Regions from separate parts of the Providencia manganoxydans genome, predicted to be linked through region 1. Evidence: predicted binding sites of a transcription regulator. Region 1 holds the regulator's gene; the other holds the start of a gene.
The links. The regulator CRP, encoded in region 1, controls carbon source genes, mostly activating them, when cyclic AMP is high. The targets are predictions, from matches to a motif close to ATGTGANNNNNNTCACAT.
Positions count from the first base shown of each region.

Region 1 (8,166 bases):
TTAAAAGAACGTTCTAAAGATATTCTACAGGCTTGTGCTGTTGAAGGATTAATGATGTTAAATGCAGGGCCGAATGTATTACGTTTTACACCATCATTAATTATCTCAGAAGAAGAGATTAATCAAGGTATGGTGAAATTAAATAAAGCGATTGATAGTTTAATTAACAACTAAGTTCTTGGGCTCTCAATTAAATTATTTTTTTTGAGAGCTATTTATTTTATTTTTATTTATTTATAAATCATCAGTTAAATATGTTCTTTTTAGGTGAGAATGGCATTCTCATCCTATTTTTTATATGTTAAATGTATGTTTCTGCATTTCACTAATAAAGTATGGGATGGTAATAATGGATATTGAAAGTATTTCTCTGGAAAAAGGATGTTTTAGCTTTAAAGATGACTTTGCGAATTGTTTTGATTGGAATGATATTGGTTTTTCCTTTTCAAAAATTGATTTAAATACTAAGGAAGTAAGCACATTATCAAGTAATTATGAGTGGCTTTTAATGTATTGGGATGCGGATTTAGATCTAAGTATTAGTGAAAGACTTGGGGCTGGCATTCAATGTTGGAATGATTATTCAAATGCTCATATGTCTACATTGTCTAAAACGCAGAAAAATAAATTTAAATTAGATTTTTGTTTTAATCATAAAGATGTATTTGAAGTGGCATCAATTAATTCAAATAAAGAATTATCTGTAGCTGATATAATTAAAATTCATAAGCACCGCCATATCATCTCGGATTATGCAGATAGGTTATGGAAAAATTACCAACAGATGGTTTTACCAATGCGAGAAAGTATTTCATTACCTATTATTGGGATTGAAGGCGAAGAAACAAAGCAACAGCCTATTGATATTCACGGCTTTATGAAATTTGGAGATGTGCGTTTTACTCGAAAAGAAATGATAACTATCTGTATGTTGCTTTCTCAATGCCGAATTAAGGAAATTAGTGCTATTCAAGGGTGCTCTGAAAACTCAGAGCATAAACGCATCATGAATATCAAAGAGAAGCTGGGTTGTCCTCATGCCTCACCGAGTGGTTTATTTAAAGCATTTAAAGAACGTGGTATTACATTAGCTTGTTTAGATACATTAATTACTCTGAAAAATATTCAACAAGGAAATAAAAAATGAAATGGAAATTCAGATTAGGAGCGGTAGCAGGGAATACTTTAGAATATTATGATATTGCCGTATTTGCTGCAATATCTGTATATTTAAGTGCGGAATTAGAACGATTAGGTTACTCTTCAGCGACTGAAATGGTATGGGGAATATTTGCATTACGTTTTCTGGCTAGACCTATTGGTGGTTATGTAATTGGTCGCTATGCCGATCGAGTGGGTAAAAAGCCCGCTTTAGTCTTTACCAGTTTACTTACTGGGACTGCAACCTTATGTATGGCAATATTGCCGATTCAATTATTAGGTTCATATACGCCTATCGCGATTTTAATGTTGCAATTAATATTATCTTTTAGCTTCGGTGGCGAATATCCCTCATTAATCACCTACTTACTTAATAATATTTCTGAAAAAGAATGCTCTAAAGTTTCTTCATTAATTGTTGGTAGCTCAATAATTGGTGTCATTATTTCATTAGCAGTTGTGTTAGTTTTAGAAAATCAATTAACCGTAGAAATGATGCAGTCAATTGGTTGGCGTATACCCTTACTATTAGGTTTGGTGAATATTGCCATTAGCTTTTGGTTTCGCTTAAAATTACCAGATCAACCACTGGTAGAAAAACGCAACAATAAAATGAGTGGGTTTAAAATATTACAGATATTTTTATTAACTGTACCTGGGACTGTTACGTTTTATTCGCAAAATATCTCATCCTCTATACTAAGCGAACATTTACAACTCGGCGAACTGAAAAGTCTATATTCAATTGTATTATCAAGTCTTTTATTGGTCTTTATGCTAATTTGTGGATGGTTAACCGATAAATACAGTTCACCACAAAAAATATTTAGACTGGGTGTATTTGGTATGGTGTTGCTTTCTATTCCATTGTATTTTGCAATGAGCAGTGGAATAATGATTTTGGTGTCTATTGCTCAATTAATTATAATTATCAATGGGGCAATGATATTATGTAATTTATCTGCAATACTGTTCTCAATTTCTGGTGGGCAGACGGTAGTTCTTGCTGTTGGTTATAATTTAGCAACAACCTTTATCGGTGGGATAACGCCGTTGGTGATTAGCTATTTGGTTGGTATCAATGTCGGCTATGTAGGGGGCTTTATTGCTTTATGTGGTTTGACGTTCTTGCTATCAAGCTCTTTATCTAAAAGTTATCAATTAGCATCGTAATTTGAATTATAAATCCGCCCCAGTGTAAAATAGGGGCGATTTATCTTAATTTTAATTATTTATATATCTTGTCATACTATTCATTTTCATGCTTGTCTTTTTCTTCTTTATTTTCATCGTCTCTTCTTTTCTTACTTGAGCCACTTTTCCCTGATACTAGGGATATAAGAGTAGGTCGCTGAAGATTAATCGCTGTTATATTTTTATAAAAAGGTAAATTTAAAATTTCCTTTAACTTTTTATACTGCTCTTTATTGATCGTTGGTAATGAATAACGGGGAGCCTCCGCGATTTTATTCAATAATATAGACTCTTTTTCATTAAGATTTGATGGGAAATTTGATTTTTGGATTTCATTTAATGCATGATACTCCCCTTCTGTCATGTAACTTGGTAAACCTTGAGTCAGTAGACTAGGACTATATTTCGTATAGATAAGTTTTTCTTTATTCTGAGTAGGGCTTGTCTTTTTTACTGATTTTGTTGTATTAGCTGTAGCTTTTAGTGTAGATATTTTTGTTTGAGAAAGGGGAATGGTTTTATTATCCTCTTCTAATGAGGGGGATATTGTATTTGCAAGTGTTAACGTAATGGTAGACGCTTTTTTTGTCTCCGTCATTGAAGAAATATCCGTCTGTATTCCTTGAGTCATTTTAGCTGGATTTTTTTGTTGTGCCACTGTAAATGGCTCAGTTTGTACAGCACGATCTTGTGTTATTGAGTTATCTGTTTTTTTATTTGTAGCTAATGAATGAGCAAGAAGAATACTAGGCGAATAGCGTGTTTTATTTATTATAGCGAGGTCAAGTGCTGATATTATTTTTGATTCTTCTACCTCTGATAATTGTTCTATCATTTCTGATAGATTTTTTTTAATATTATTAAATTGATAGTTTGTTTTATTTGGAATGTCTTTGCTCAATAATTTAGCTTTCTCTATCAATTGGTTTGTTTTTGTCATAGATGGATATAAGCTTTTTTCTTGAACAACAGATTTTTTCTTCTCAGGGAAATCGTTTCTATTTGTGTTGGTGGTAGGAAATCTGGTTTTTTTTTCAAGTTGAGGTGAACCATTATCATAGTCGTCATTATCATTATTATATTTAGTTGCATATGGACAATATGATTTTGATATCGTCAATTTATTAATCTCTTCAGATATGTCAATATAATTCTCTGGCTGTACAGGTGCTATTGATAAACGTGTATCATTTTGATTTTGGGAAAGGTTGTTTTTATTCATTGAAATTGGGTTTTGAACTTTACCCAGATTTGATATAACAGAAGTATCCTTATAATCATAATCATTTTCTTCATCAGAAGAAAATGCATCATCACTCTCTATATCTCTTTCAAATTTTTTTTCATAAAAAGACGGATCGATAAAACCAGAATGGTTACCTATTTTATTTGATTCTGTCTGTATTTCAGCGGATTGCTGCGCCTCGGTAACTTTGGAATACTCGGTTTGTGTCTGCTTGGTGAAAGTGGCCAGTACCGCTTGCTTTTGTTCAAAGAGGACTTGAGCCGCTTTTTTCTGGCTTTCGGTCTGTTGCTGGGCCAGTTTAAGGGCTTCTTGGCTCGCTTGCAGCTGGATTTTCATCTGCTCCAGCGCGGCTTGTGCGTTATCAAAAGCTTGTTTGTGGGTTTGTACTTGTTTGGTGAAAGCGTCCAATTCCAATTGTTTTTGGTTAAGGAGCGTTTGAGCCATTTTAAGGTTTTCATTGGTCTGTTGCAGTTGTTTTTCAGTATCTCTTTGGATCTGCTTTTGAGTAGATAGCTCTGCTTCCTTCTGCTCCAAAGCATTATCAAGTGTTTGTTTGTCGGTTTGTGTCTGCTTAGTGAAAGCGTTCAGGGGTGTTTGATTTTGTTTTTCAGTAAAGATATCCCAGCTTATTTCATCAAAGGGATCATCATAATAGCTTTGGATATCTTCCATATCTGAGAATTCTTCATCAATATAAAAACTATTGACTGAATCAAGATCATCATCTTGGCCATCCATATCACTAAATGAGTCATTATCAAGATTTCTCTGTAATACGTTTAAATAGACATTATGATTATCTAATCCACTAATATAATGAGCTAATAATTCTGTTATATCTTGGCCTTCAATAGGGGAATTTAAGAAGTTTTTGGGAGATATTGTGATAATAACCTCAAAATTATCTATATTTATAATATAACGATGTCGAGTTTCCTTATTATGAGCACTGGTGAGATAATCTTCAATATTATTAAATATTGAAGAGAGCAATTTGGCGTCTTTATCTACACCTACCTGCATATTCTCTACTGGGTCTTTGTTGGGAGATTTATTTAAGGCCGAATTTTTCATCTGACTCTTGAAAGTGTTATCCGATAATCGTTTCCGAAGTGCTTCACTTAGCGCCAACGATGGTAGTGTGTTTCTATCGAGTGTACTGGGTCGGCTAGCATTTTTTGGAACAAGCATGAGTGAACTATCTGGTGTTTTCTCTACCACAGATAATTTTCCACTCTGGCTTGCCGTTCTGCTTGGGGAATAGGAAGAGAGGGACGTTTGAATTTCTTCTGCATACGTCAGTGTTCTTCCGTTAGTGATTGCTGGAGTTGATTCGGTTGTTTGAGAGGCGATTTGTTGTTGAGCAGGAGCACCTTTGTTAATTTGTGAAGTCACTTTGGGCTGGGAAGAGGTGTTTTGCTCAATCTTTTGAATTATTTCTTTTACATGACTCAATGTTGGATTGTCATTATAAGATGCTGTAGGTTCAGCTCGTGAGCTATCATCATTTAAAATAAAGTCATTACTCTGTTTTTCACGTTGTTGAGTATTAGCGAGTATGGGTAGAGTCATTTTATTTGCTTTATTTGAAATTAGACTCGGTTTTTTCTCGATGGACTGTTTTGCTCGGTCAGTGTTGTTTTCTTTGTTTGAAGAAAAAGGCGCTATGTGAGTCTTTTGTTCAACCTCCTGAAGAGCGGGAGGAGTGTGCAACATCAAAGGCGCTGATTGAGATAAAGTATCAGATCCTAAGGTCGCTTCTGGCGGAACTCTTCCAACTTGTACGGGGTTAGCTTTTTTTTTCGTGTTAGGCGTTTCGTTTAGAGTACTCTTACTTCCTTGATTTTCATCATGTTTAGTGGGTAAGGTATGCTTAGTTTGTTTTGATAATAAATCATTTGCGTCAACCTCATCTGGGTTATGCTGTATCTCGATCCGTTGTTCTGTTTGGGTTGCGATATTTTTTGTCATAGGAGAAGCAAGTTCTATTTGTGTTACTTTATCTATTTTGCCTGAACAATTATTATCGTTATTAATTAATGTATTGGTTGTCGATGAAGTCGAACTTAATTTTTTAGCATTAGCACTCTTTGTTTTATAGTTTATATTTATCGTTAAATTGATATTGGCAACGTTTTTTATATTATAAACAATGTTATTTACCATTTTCCCTATTTCAACAAAGTTCATTTCATTCAGAGTATCATTAAGTGTTCTTTGATTGATGAAAGATGGTTTATTAATTGTTATCGTGAGCTCGACCATAAATTAAAAATTCCTTAAACAATAAATTAAGTGATTGTTTTTAATATTATGTGACTGATAATTATTTAAATATAAAGAAACGCGGCTAGACGATAACGAGTATCGCAAAATGATTGCAACAGAAAGTGATAGGATATTGATACAATTAGAGGCAAAAAATAACCCTGCATCACAAGGATAGAGGGTTATTTTAAATGTTAGCGAGTTCCGTAGACGACAATCGTTTTGCCGTGCGCAGAGATCAAGTTTTGATCTTCTAGCATCTTCAAGATACGGCCAACAGTTTCACGCGAACAGCCAACAATTTGACCAATTTCTTGGCGTGTAATTTTGATTTGCATACCATCCGGATGGGTCATTGCATCTGGTTGTTTTGCTAAATTAAGTAGTGTTTGAGCAATACGGCCTGTCACATCTAAGAATGCGAGGTTACCCACTTTTTCTGATGTGGTTTGTAGGCGGCTTGCCATTTGCGCAGAAAGACGCATAAGAATGTCAGGATTAACCTGAATAAGTTGACGGAATTTTTTGTAAGAAATTTCAGCGACTTCACAGGCGCTTTTTGCTCTTACCCAGGCAGAACGTTCTTGCCCTTCTTCAAATAACCCTAGTTCACCAATGAAATCTCCCTGATTTAAATAGGAGAGGATCATTTCTTTGCCTTCTTCATCTTTGATTAAAACAGCCACTGAACCTTTAACGATGTAGTAAAGAGTCTCTGCTTTTTCACCCTGATGGATCAGTGTGCTCTTGGATGGATACTTATGAATATGGCAGTGTGACAAAAACCATTCAAGAGTAGGGTCTGTTTGTGGCTTGCCGAGAACCATTAGCGTTATCCTCTGTATGTTAATACAGCCTCCGGTCAACCATAACCAGAAAGCTGGTTTTTAAAGTCACTATCTTAGCATATTAACCATAATGTAAGTTAATACCAGTACTATAATATACTCATCATGCTTCAAGTTGCCGCGTTGTTGATTACGTTTACTTGCACTAGCGACATAGTTTTCTATGCTCTTCGCGATTTGTTCACTTATTGCCTAGCTGCATCTCGAATCATTTAGAGTGTATAATCAATTGAAACCCTGAGTTTTGATCTTGCTCCTATCAGGTGATAGTTTGTTTGTAACATAATAAACCTAGAAAGTCTCGGCTTTATCGCTTCAGCTACTTAAAGTGTCGATTCGATTGAAAGCATTTATGTAACAATGTTATCTTTTATACAAATTTTTTCTAGGGGAATAAATAATGGAAGCGAGAGTTAAGTGGGTTGAAGGACTTTCTTTTTTAGGTGAGTCCGCCTCTGGTCATCAAGTAATGATGGATGGTAATTCAGGTGATAAAGCACCTAGCCCAATGGAAATGGTATTGATGGCAGTAGGTGGATGCAGCTCAGTGGATGTGGTATCTATTTTACAAAAAGGCCGTAATAACGTTAGTGGTTGTGAAGTTAAATTAACCTCACAGCGTCGTGATGAGGCTCCTCGTTATTTCACTCATATTAATTTGCATTTTATTGTAACAGGCACTGATTTAACGGAAAAAGTGGTTGAACGTGCAGTTCAACTTTCGGCTGAGAAATATTGCTCGGTATCTTTGATGTTAGAAAAAGCTGTGAAAGTTACTCATAGTTTTGAAATTAAAACTCAATAATTTTTTATTATATATATTATTTTTTTAATTATGATGCTTATTAATTTAAAATAAGCATCATGTATTAACTATTAATCGTGTTTTTGTTTAATTAACTTCTCAACAATAGGGGTCATGATTAACTCCATTGCTAACCCTAATTTCCCTCCCGGCACAACAATAGTATTCATAGCTGAAATAAATGAACCGCTTAACATGGAAAGTAAATAAGGAAAATCAATTTGTTCGAGCCCTCTAAAACGGATAACAATAAAACTTTCATCTTGTGATGGTATCGCTTTAGCAGAGAAAGGGTTTGAGGTATCTACGGTTGGTACACGTTGGAAATTAATATGAGTTCGTGAGAATTGTGGGGTTATATAATTAATATAATCACCCATTGAGCGAACTACCGAGTCCATCACTGCTTCTCGTGAATGCCCTCGTTCTGTGGTGTCTCGGATCAGCTTCTGGATCCATTCAAGGTTAACGATAGGCACAACCCCAACCAGTAAATCAACATGGCGAGCAACATTGTTTTCAGGTGTGACAACACCGCCATGTAACCCTTCATAGAATAAAATATCACTATTAGGTGGTAGGGGTTCCCATGGCGTAAAGGTACCCGGCTGTAAGCCATAGGGAACAGCTTCATCGTAGGTATG
Region 1 is NZ_CP067099.1:438,579-446,744, forward strand. It holds gene argD (bifunctional acetylornithine/succinyldiaminopimelate transaminase) at 1-174, shown strand, start outside; gene JI723_RS01920 (helix-turn-helix domain-containing protein) at 350-1,147, shown strand; gene JI723_RS01925 (MFS transporter) at 1,144-2,334, shown strand; gene JI723_RS01930 (HlyD family secretion protein) at 2,411-5,866, opposite strand; gene crp (cAMP-activated global transcriptional regulator CRP) at 6,064-6,696, opposite strand; gene JI723_RS01940 (OsmC family protein) at 7,118-7,522, shown strand; gene JI723_RS01945 (phosphoribulokinase) at 7,594-8,166, opposite strand, start outside.

Region 2 (8,166 bases), 1.7 Mb from region 1:
GGCTCCAACTTCAACCATACTTGATGAAACTTATAAAATCGCAGTGACGCGGTTTGATGATAGGATCCGAGTTGGTGGAATGGCTGAAGTGGTTGGCTTTAATCTAAATATACTGAAAAAGCGCTGTGAGACCCTTAAAATGGTCGTGCAAGATCTTTATCAGGGTGGTGGTGATATCGATCAAGCCACATTTTGGACCGGTTTACGTCCTATGACTCCTGATGGCACCCCGATTGTTGGGTCTACCGCATATACAAATTTATATTTAAACACAGGGCATGGCACATTAGGCTGGACGATGGCATGTGGTTCTGGCAAGTTATTGGCTGATCTGATCTCTGGTAATACTCCAGACATATCTTCAGATGACCTATCAGTACATAGATATATTGATGGTTTTAATACCAAATTAACACCTCGTAGCCAGTTATCACCAGCACGTTGAGCAATTAAAATAACGAAGAATAAGGAATAAACATGCCACGCCCAATTAGTGCGGTGATCCACCTGCAAAATTTTACGCATAATTTGTCTGTTACCCGTCGGCATGCAGGCGCGTCTAAAATATGGTCAGTAATGAAAGCAGATGCTTATGGGCACAGCATTAAACATGTATGGAAAGCATTATCGTCAACAGATGGGTTTGCCATTCTTGATTTGCATGAAGCTATATTATTACGTGAAGAAGGGTGGACAGGGCCTATCCTGTTGTTAGAAGGATTTTTTCAGCAAGATGATCTAAAAGTTGTTGATCAATACCAGTTAACCACCTCGGTTCATAGTGATTGGCAATTGGATGCGATTGAAAATGCGACGTTTACAGCACCTATTTCAGTGTACGCTAAATTAAACAGTGGAATGAATCGCTTAGGTTTTTCACCTGATAAGTATGCTGATGCAGTTAAAAGACTCTCATCAATGTCTAATGTAAGCAGCGTCACTTTAATGACCCATTTTGCCAATTCCGATCTGACAACAGGTACAGACCTGCCACATCAACGGATTAAGCCGTTTATTGATCATAATTATCCCGTATGTATTGCAAATTCAGGTGCAACATTGTGGCATCCTAAAACCCATTATGATTGGGTACGCTCAGGGGTGATATTGTATGGCGCATCACCGAGTGGCAAATGGCAAGATATCGCAGATAAAGATTTACGGGCAACCATGACACTCAGATCGCAAATTATTGGTATGCATTATATTGCAGCGGGAGAATCGATTGGCTATGGCAGCAAATTTACCGCGTCACAACCAATGAAAATAGCGACAGTGGCTTGTGGTTATGCAGATGGTTACCCTCGTCATGCCCCAACGGGTACTCCTGTTTGGTTGAATGGCCAGCGATGTGCATTATTAGGTGCGGTTTCAATGGATATGTTAACTATTGATGTGAGTGAATGCCAAGAGGTCAGTATTGGTGATGAAGTTGAATTATGGGGGAAAAATTTACCTATTGATGATGTTGCCCAAGCCGCAGGAACGATTGGCTATGAATTGATGTGTGCTTTAGCGAAAAGAGTACCTGTCTTATATGAAGAGTGAATAATTCATTAAACAATTATTAGACACGGCTATAAATTTAGCTAAAAATGTGATCGGCTGTGCTAGTATTTTGGCTAAGGTCCGCATCAATGTATGATGCACTTTAATGATCAATTTCTTAATATTTCAGGTTTTATATGTCTAAGACAATTAAGTTAACATCACTTGCTGTTGCTCTAGGTTTAATATCTTCCGCTGCGGTTGCTGGCACATGGTCAGTTGGTGGTTCTGTTTTGGCACAGTCGACGCCATATAAAGGTATTAAATCGAAAGATTATGTCACGCCAGTTCCGATTGTTAACTATGACAGTGAGAATTTTTACTTTCATACGTTAGCAGCTGGCTATTACTTATGGAATGACCAAGCTGATCAGTTGTCAATTGACGCTTATTATTATCCGCAATTTTTTAAACCTAAAGATAATGACGATCGTGACATGCGTCAATTGGATCGCCGTCGTGATACTGTGATGGGCGGTTTTACTTATAAGCATAAGGCTGACTGGGGTACTATCAGAACCGTTGCTTCTGGCGATATCTTAGGCATCAGTAATGGTTTACGTGCTGAAGTTGCATACCTATATGGTTTCCATGGTGACAAGTGGTCATTAGTACCAGGGGTAGGTATCAAGTGGGATAGTAAAAATCAAAATCGTTATGAGTATGGTGTTTCTTCAAAAGAATCTCGTAATAGCGGTTTAGAGCGTTATCGTCCGGGGGATAGCTGGACACCATATGTAGAATTATCAGGTAATTATCGATTTACTGATAATTGGAGTGCGTTCGCTATGGGTCGTGTTGACCGTTTACCAAGCGAAGTTAAAGATAGCCCAATGGTTAATAAATCTGTTTCTGCGATTGTGTGGAGTGGTATAACGTATACATTCTAATTGCTAAATAGAGATAGATAAAAAACCCCAAAAGTGGAACTGCTTTTGGGGTTTTCTTTAGGTATTACTCTTGAGGTTTATTGTCTCGTGACATCATGACTAGCGAAAGTCGTGCTGGGTTTTGATTCTCGCTTTTCATGGGTTTATTGATCCGAGCAGTTTCCACGCATATCATCTGCCTATAACCATTATTTGGCATATCTTGCATACTGCATGTTAACTCAGCCCATGGATTCCAGCACACGACATCTGAATTATGATAGTGATGAATTTCTATGGTTCGTGACCAGCTATCATCGCGGATCAAGCTGTATTCTTCTGGCTCTGAATAAATTCGATCAGTTTGAGCATTAATTTTTAGTGGTTTGTCCTCATAAACTTCACGATCAGCGACTTTGTCGAAGTAATGGCCACCTAAGCCATATACTGTTGTTTTTTGAATATCACCAATATTAAGGTAAGTATGCATTGCTGCGGTTGTTTCAAAATCACCATAGCTTTCTAATTCAATTTCACAGGTCTCTCCGAGTTTCATGCGTAATATTAGCGTGAATTCATGTGGCCAAAGTTTGCGCGTATATTCCGTATCGGTGAGGGTAAAGGTAAGGATCACACCATCTTCATGCTCATTATGTGCAGTAAATTGCCATGGCAAAATACGTGCAAAACCATGGCTAGGGCTCGCGACAGGACCAAACCAAGGCCAACAAATGGGAATGCCCCCACGAATTGCTGTACCTGTTTTGAAGGCGCTTTCGCTACTTAGCCAAAGGCAGGGTTTTTGCCCATGAGGCTGCCAGTCAATTAATTGTGCTCCTTGAAGACTCACGGCCCCACGTACTTTAGGATGGGATATGAGAATTAAAGGAAGTTCACCTAATTGGCGTTGACTGATATAGGCTGAAAGCTGCTTAATAACCGGTAGAGCAAAGAGTTTATCATGCATAATGATTTGCCTGTGATAAAGGAACTGTGGGTACAAATAGGTTAGCAGAAGTTGTAGGAACAGTCATGATACATAACTGTATAATGATAAATTTTAAGAGAAAATAAACAAAAGAGCCGCCAATTTTGGCGGCTCTAGTTACCCTAAAACGTTAACAGCTCTTATTTAGAGATGTGAGCGATCAGGTCAAGAACTTTGTTTGAGTAGCCAGTTTCGTTGTCATACCAAGAAACCAGTTTTACAAAGTTGTCGTTCAGTGCGATACCTGCTTTAGCATCGAATACTGAAGTCAGTTTTTCACCGTTGAAATCAGTAGATACAACGTCATCTTCAGTGTAACCCAGAACGCCTTTTAGCTCGCCTGCTGCTGCTTCTTTGATAGCATCACAGATTTGTGCGTAAGTTGCTGGTTTTTCCATACGAACAGTTAAGTCAACGACTGAAACGTTAGGAGTCGGAACACGGAAAGACATACCAGTCAGTTTGCCATTCAGTTCAGGAATAACTTTACCTACTGCTTTAGCAGCACCAGTTGATGATGGGATGATGTTTTGAGCAGCACCACGACCACCACGCCAGTCTTTGTGAGAAGGACCATCAACTGTTTTTTGTGTTGCAGTTGTTGCGTGAACAGTCGTCATCAGACCTTCAACGATACCAAACTTGTCATTGATAACTTTAGCCAGAGGTGCCAAGCAGTTAGTTGTACAAGAAGCGTTAGAAACGATTTCTTGACCTGCATAGCTCTTATGGTTAACACCCATAACGAACATTGGAGTGTCGTCTTTAGATGGGCCAGTAAGAACAACTTTCTTCGCACCTGCTTGAATGTGTTTACGTGCAGTCTCATCAGTTAAGAAGATACCGGTTGCTTCAGCAACAACGTCAACACCAACTTCGTTCCACTTCAGGTTTGCAGGATCTTTTTCTGCAGTAACGCGAATTTTTTTGCCATTTACAACTAGGTGACCATCTTTAACTTCAACAGTACCGTTGAAACGACCGTGAGTAGAGTCATATTTCAGCATGTAAGCCATATAGTCTGCATCGAGCAGGTCGTTGATAGCAACGATTTCGATATCAGAACGCTCTTGTGCAGCACGGAAAACGATACGGCCAATACGACCAAAACCATTAATACCTACTTTGATAGTCATAGTATTTCCACCAGCTATTTATTCGTGAATTAAGTTGTAGTTAAAGTTACCAAAACCTTGCCAGCCGTCAAGCGGAATCGTGTCAATTATTGAAAAAAATCAAATCTAGTCGCACTAATTGCTTACTTGTCAGCCACTTTAGAGGCAAATACATCCGCACGTATTATCGGGATTGTGCACAGATAAAGGAACCTGCTATCAGTGATATATGTGAAACCGGTCACAAATCCATATACAAAGCACGCTGTTAATTAGTTTAGAATAGATTTACTGATTTCGTTGTTAATTTTTTGTTGCGTTAAATTGGTGTATTATTAGTTTAATACCACTTAATCTTTCAGTATTTGGGTTTTATATGACAGATAAAGATAAGCAACCGATTGATTTATCGGAGCTAAATGATATTCAGCAATATGTGACTCAACAAGCGGGCACTGAACGACCTTTTACAGGAACGTTATTGCATAACCGTAAAGATGGTGTGTATGAATGCCTATGTTGTGGCACGCCATTATTTCTTTCTGAGACAAAATTTGATGCAGGATGTGGCTGGCCAAGCTTTTATCAGCCAGTCAGCGAAGAAGCGATTAAATATATCGAAGATTTTTCTCATGGTATGCATCGGATTGAAGTGCGCTGTCAAAACTGTAATGCGCATTTAGGGCATGTTTTTCCAGATGGTCCGCAACCTACAGGGCAGCGTTACTGCATTAATTCAGCATCGTTAAGCTTCATCGATGAGCAAACGGGTGAAAAGACCCGTGGATAGGGTGCTGACGCTAGCTGACAGTTTAAAATAACAATAGCAATATCGATTCAGCTTTCAGGATATCGCTAGCTGTATCAATTGAAGGAGTATGATGTGAGCGTTGAATTAGCGCCTGAGCAATTAGAACAATTGTTATCTGTAATGACCCCTGAAATTTATCAGCGCTTAGTGACCGCTGTTGAGTTGGGTAAATGGCCCGATGGGGTCGCATTAACGCCTGAGCAGAAAGAGCATAGCCTACAAATGGTGATGCTGTGGCAATCAAGGAATAATCATTCACCAGAACATATGACAATTGGTACGGATGGGCAAATTACGATGAAAAGTAAGCAGGAGCTCAAATCCATGTTTCAAGGTGATATATTGGCGACATTGAAACCGCAAAATCAAGATTAATTTCATTGGCTCGCCTCTTAAAGCTAATAAGAGGCGAGCCATATCAATAATACTCCATAACGAGAACCTGCTTTCATTCTAATACTTCGGTTTAAATAACCGATTTTTAGCTTGTTTAATTTATTTCCTTTCTTACAAATAGCTTCCCCAATGGTTTTTAATCACCAATAGAATATAGGGTACTAAACGCATTTTTAAGTTCTGTGTTTGGCTTAATTTATATTCATTTCACCTGTAATTTAATCTAATAAAACTCCTTAGTTATTGATAATTAATATTATTTATCAGGTTTTGCCATAAAGATAGCATAAAAGGGCTGTTTCGATAAACAGTCCTTTTAATCTTGCTAATAAATAAGGATATTTTATGGCAAATAATGATTCTCATGACAGCATGAGCGTATCAGCAAGCCCCGATAGTGATGACAACAATGGAAGAGGAACAGGTCCAGAAGGGCGAGGGGATTCGGGGGGGAGTCGTGGCAGCTCTCACTCACGTTCTGTAAATTTTAGCCAAACACCTGAAAAACAAGCCATTATTAACCCACTTATTCTACTCCCTGTCACCATTGCTGTAGTGGAAGGAACATGGGGTGTCACAGTAAGTGCCGTTCGTTCTACACCTACACCATTAGCTCAATTGGTTGCAAAGGTGATTAATTCAGCACCAATAGCTGCTCGAGCTGTAGGATTTACGATTTCTGCAATTTATCCCACCCCCGTTGCGCCAGACAATATTGACCCTTATTTTGCAGAACATCAGCGACAGTTAGCCGATATTGTTGCTAGACAAAATTTGCAGGACAAAACCTATAGTGTGACAGCGCTTCCTGCAAGCCTTGTGACGGATACTCCAATTAGTTCAATAGCTCAATTACAGGAAGTTACAGCAAAGGTCATTGCTGAGCCTGTTATTGATCCAGTAACAGAACAGAAAGTCACTGCATTGACTAAAACCGACCGTAAAGTTTCTGTCGTTAAAGCGACAAGAACTCGCCGTACGAGCGTTTATTCTGTTGCTGCTGTTCCTAATCAACCACCATTGCAAGTCTATGTTGATATGAGGGAACCTAGAGGATTAGCCAGCTCCCCTGCTATTATTGAAAGTGCGTTGCCTGTTTCACTATTACCTAGCCCTGTAGCGCAAACGACCCACCATATCGTTGATTTTGGTGATGAGCATGCGCCAATTTATCTTTCCATCTCTAAACAAAATACATCTCAGCAACTAGCGCTCGAAGTTGAAGAAGCCAAAAGGCGCGATGAGGAGTTTTTAGACACTCATCCCATCGAAGCCGCAGAACGAGAGCTGGCAGCAGCACAAAGCCAGCTCTCTTCGGCAAGAGCTAATTTAGGGTTACGTCAACGACAATTACAGGCATTACAGAATACCTCCGAAGCGTTAGCTTTTACCGATCCACAGCGACATCCGTTAGAAATTCGTTTTGATGATTGGATCAGTGGATTAGGTTCAAGTTATCGTGACGGCAGCGTGTTGTTGCATCTCAATGCGATTATTGATTCGCCGACAAATTTAGCTTTTTTAATGCAGCATGGTGCTACTCGTTATGTTGCAGACGTTTTAGAGGTTAATAATATTGAAGCTCCCACGGAAGGGGGACGACGTGTAGCGCTAGCTGTACGTGATAAGCTGATTGAGCTGTATGATGAGCTGCACCAACGTTTTCTGCGTTCAATAAAACTTATTGATGATGCTGAAAAAATATTGGCGCTTGCGGAAGCTGAAGTCAAAGACGCGGAAGATAAAACCGCGGCAGCAGAAGATAAAGTTGCTAAGGAAAATAAGCGCAGAGAAGAAGGAACAGTTACTGGAAATGGAGAGGCGGTTGGCGAACAGTGGCTAGAAGATGCAAATAAAGGTAATGGTGTTCCAATCCCAGAACAGATCGCTGAAAAACTACGCGGGAAAAAATTTAAAACCTTTGATAAGTTTAGAAAAGCATTTTGGGAAGAGGTGTCGAAAGATCCTGAGTTATTTGATCAGTTTTGTGATGCGAATAAGGGCAATATAAAAAAAGGTAAAGCTCCAGTTCCTGTTGAAGAGGAACAGGTTGGCGGGCGAGTCAAATTTGAGTTACACCATGAAGAGCCGATAGCTCAGGGAGGAGAAGTATATGGTATAGATAATTTACGGGTTGTAACGCCAAAAAGACATATTGGAATTCATAAAAAAGGATAATGAAGGTAATGAAAAATAGTATTAGTGATTATACAGAAGCAGAGTTTATTATTTTTGTCCGAAAATTATTTAATGTTGAGAATACAACGGAAGAAGAGGATATCGCTACTCTTCTTGAATTTAAAAGGCTTAGTGAACATCCCTCTGGCTCCGATTTGATTTATTACCCAAATAAAAATAGGCCAGATACCCCTGAAGGGGTTGTTCAAGAAGTGAAAGAATGGCGAGCGCAGCAAGGGAAACCAGGTTTTAAAGTAGGTT
Region 2 is NZ_CP067099.1:2,160,324-2,168,489, forward strand. It holds gene JI723_RS09600 (D-amino acid dehydrogenase) at 1-445, shown strand, start outside; gene alr (alanine racemase) at 478-1,548, shown strand; gene JI723_RS09610 (MipA/OmpV family protein) at 1,686-2,438, shown strand; gene JI723_RS09615 (D-hexose-6-phosphate mutarotase) at 2,503-3,384, opposite strand; gene gapA (glyceraldehyde-3-phosphate dehydrogenase) at 3,546-4,541, opposite strand; gene msrB (peptide-methionine (R)-S-oxide reductase MsrB) at 4,897-5,310, shown strand; gene JI723_RS09630 (YeaC family protein) at 5,452-5,706, shown strand; gene JI723_RS09635 (colicin-like bacteriocin tRNase domain-containing protein) at 6,073-7,905, shown strand; gene JI723_RS09640 (bacteriocin immunity protein) at 7,914-8,166, shown strand, end outside.
Region 2: a site for CRP is predicted at 4,750-4,767, ahead of msrB (peptide-methionine (R)-S-oxide reductase MsrB). Genes of this name have one in related genera too.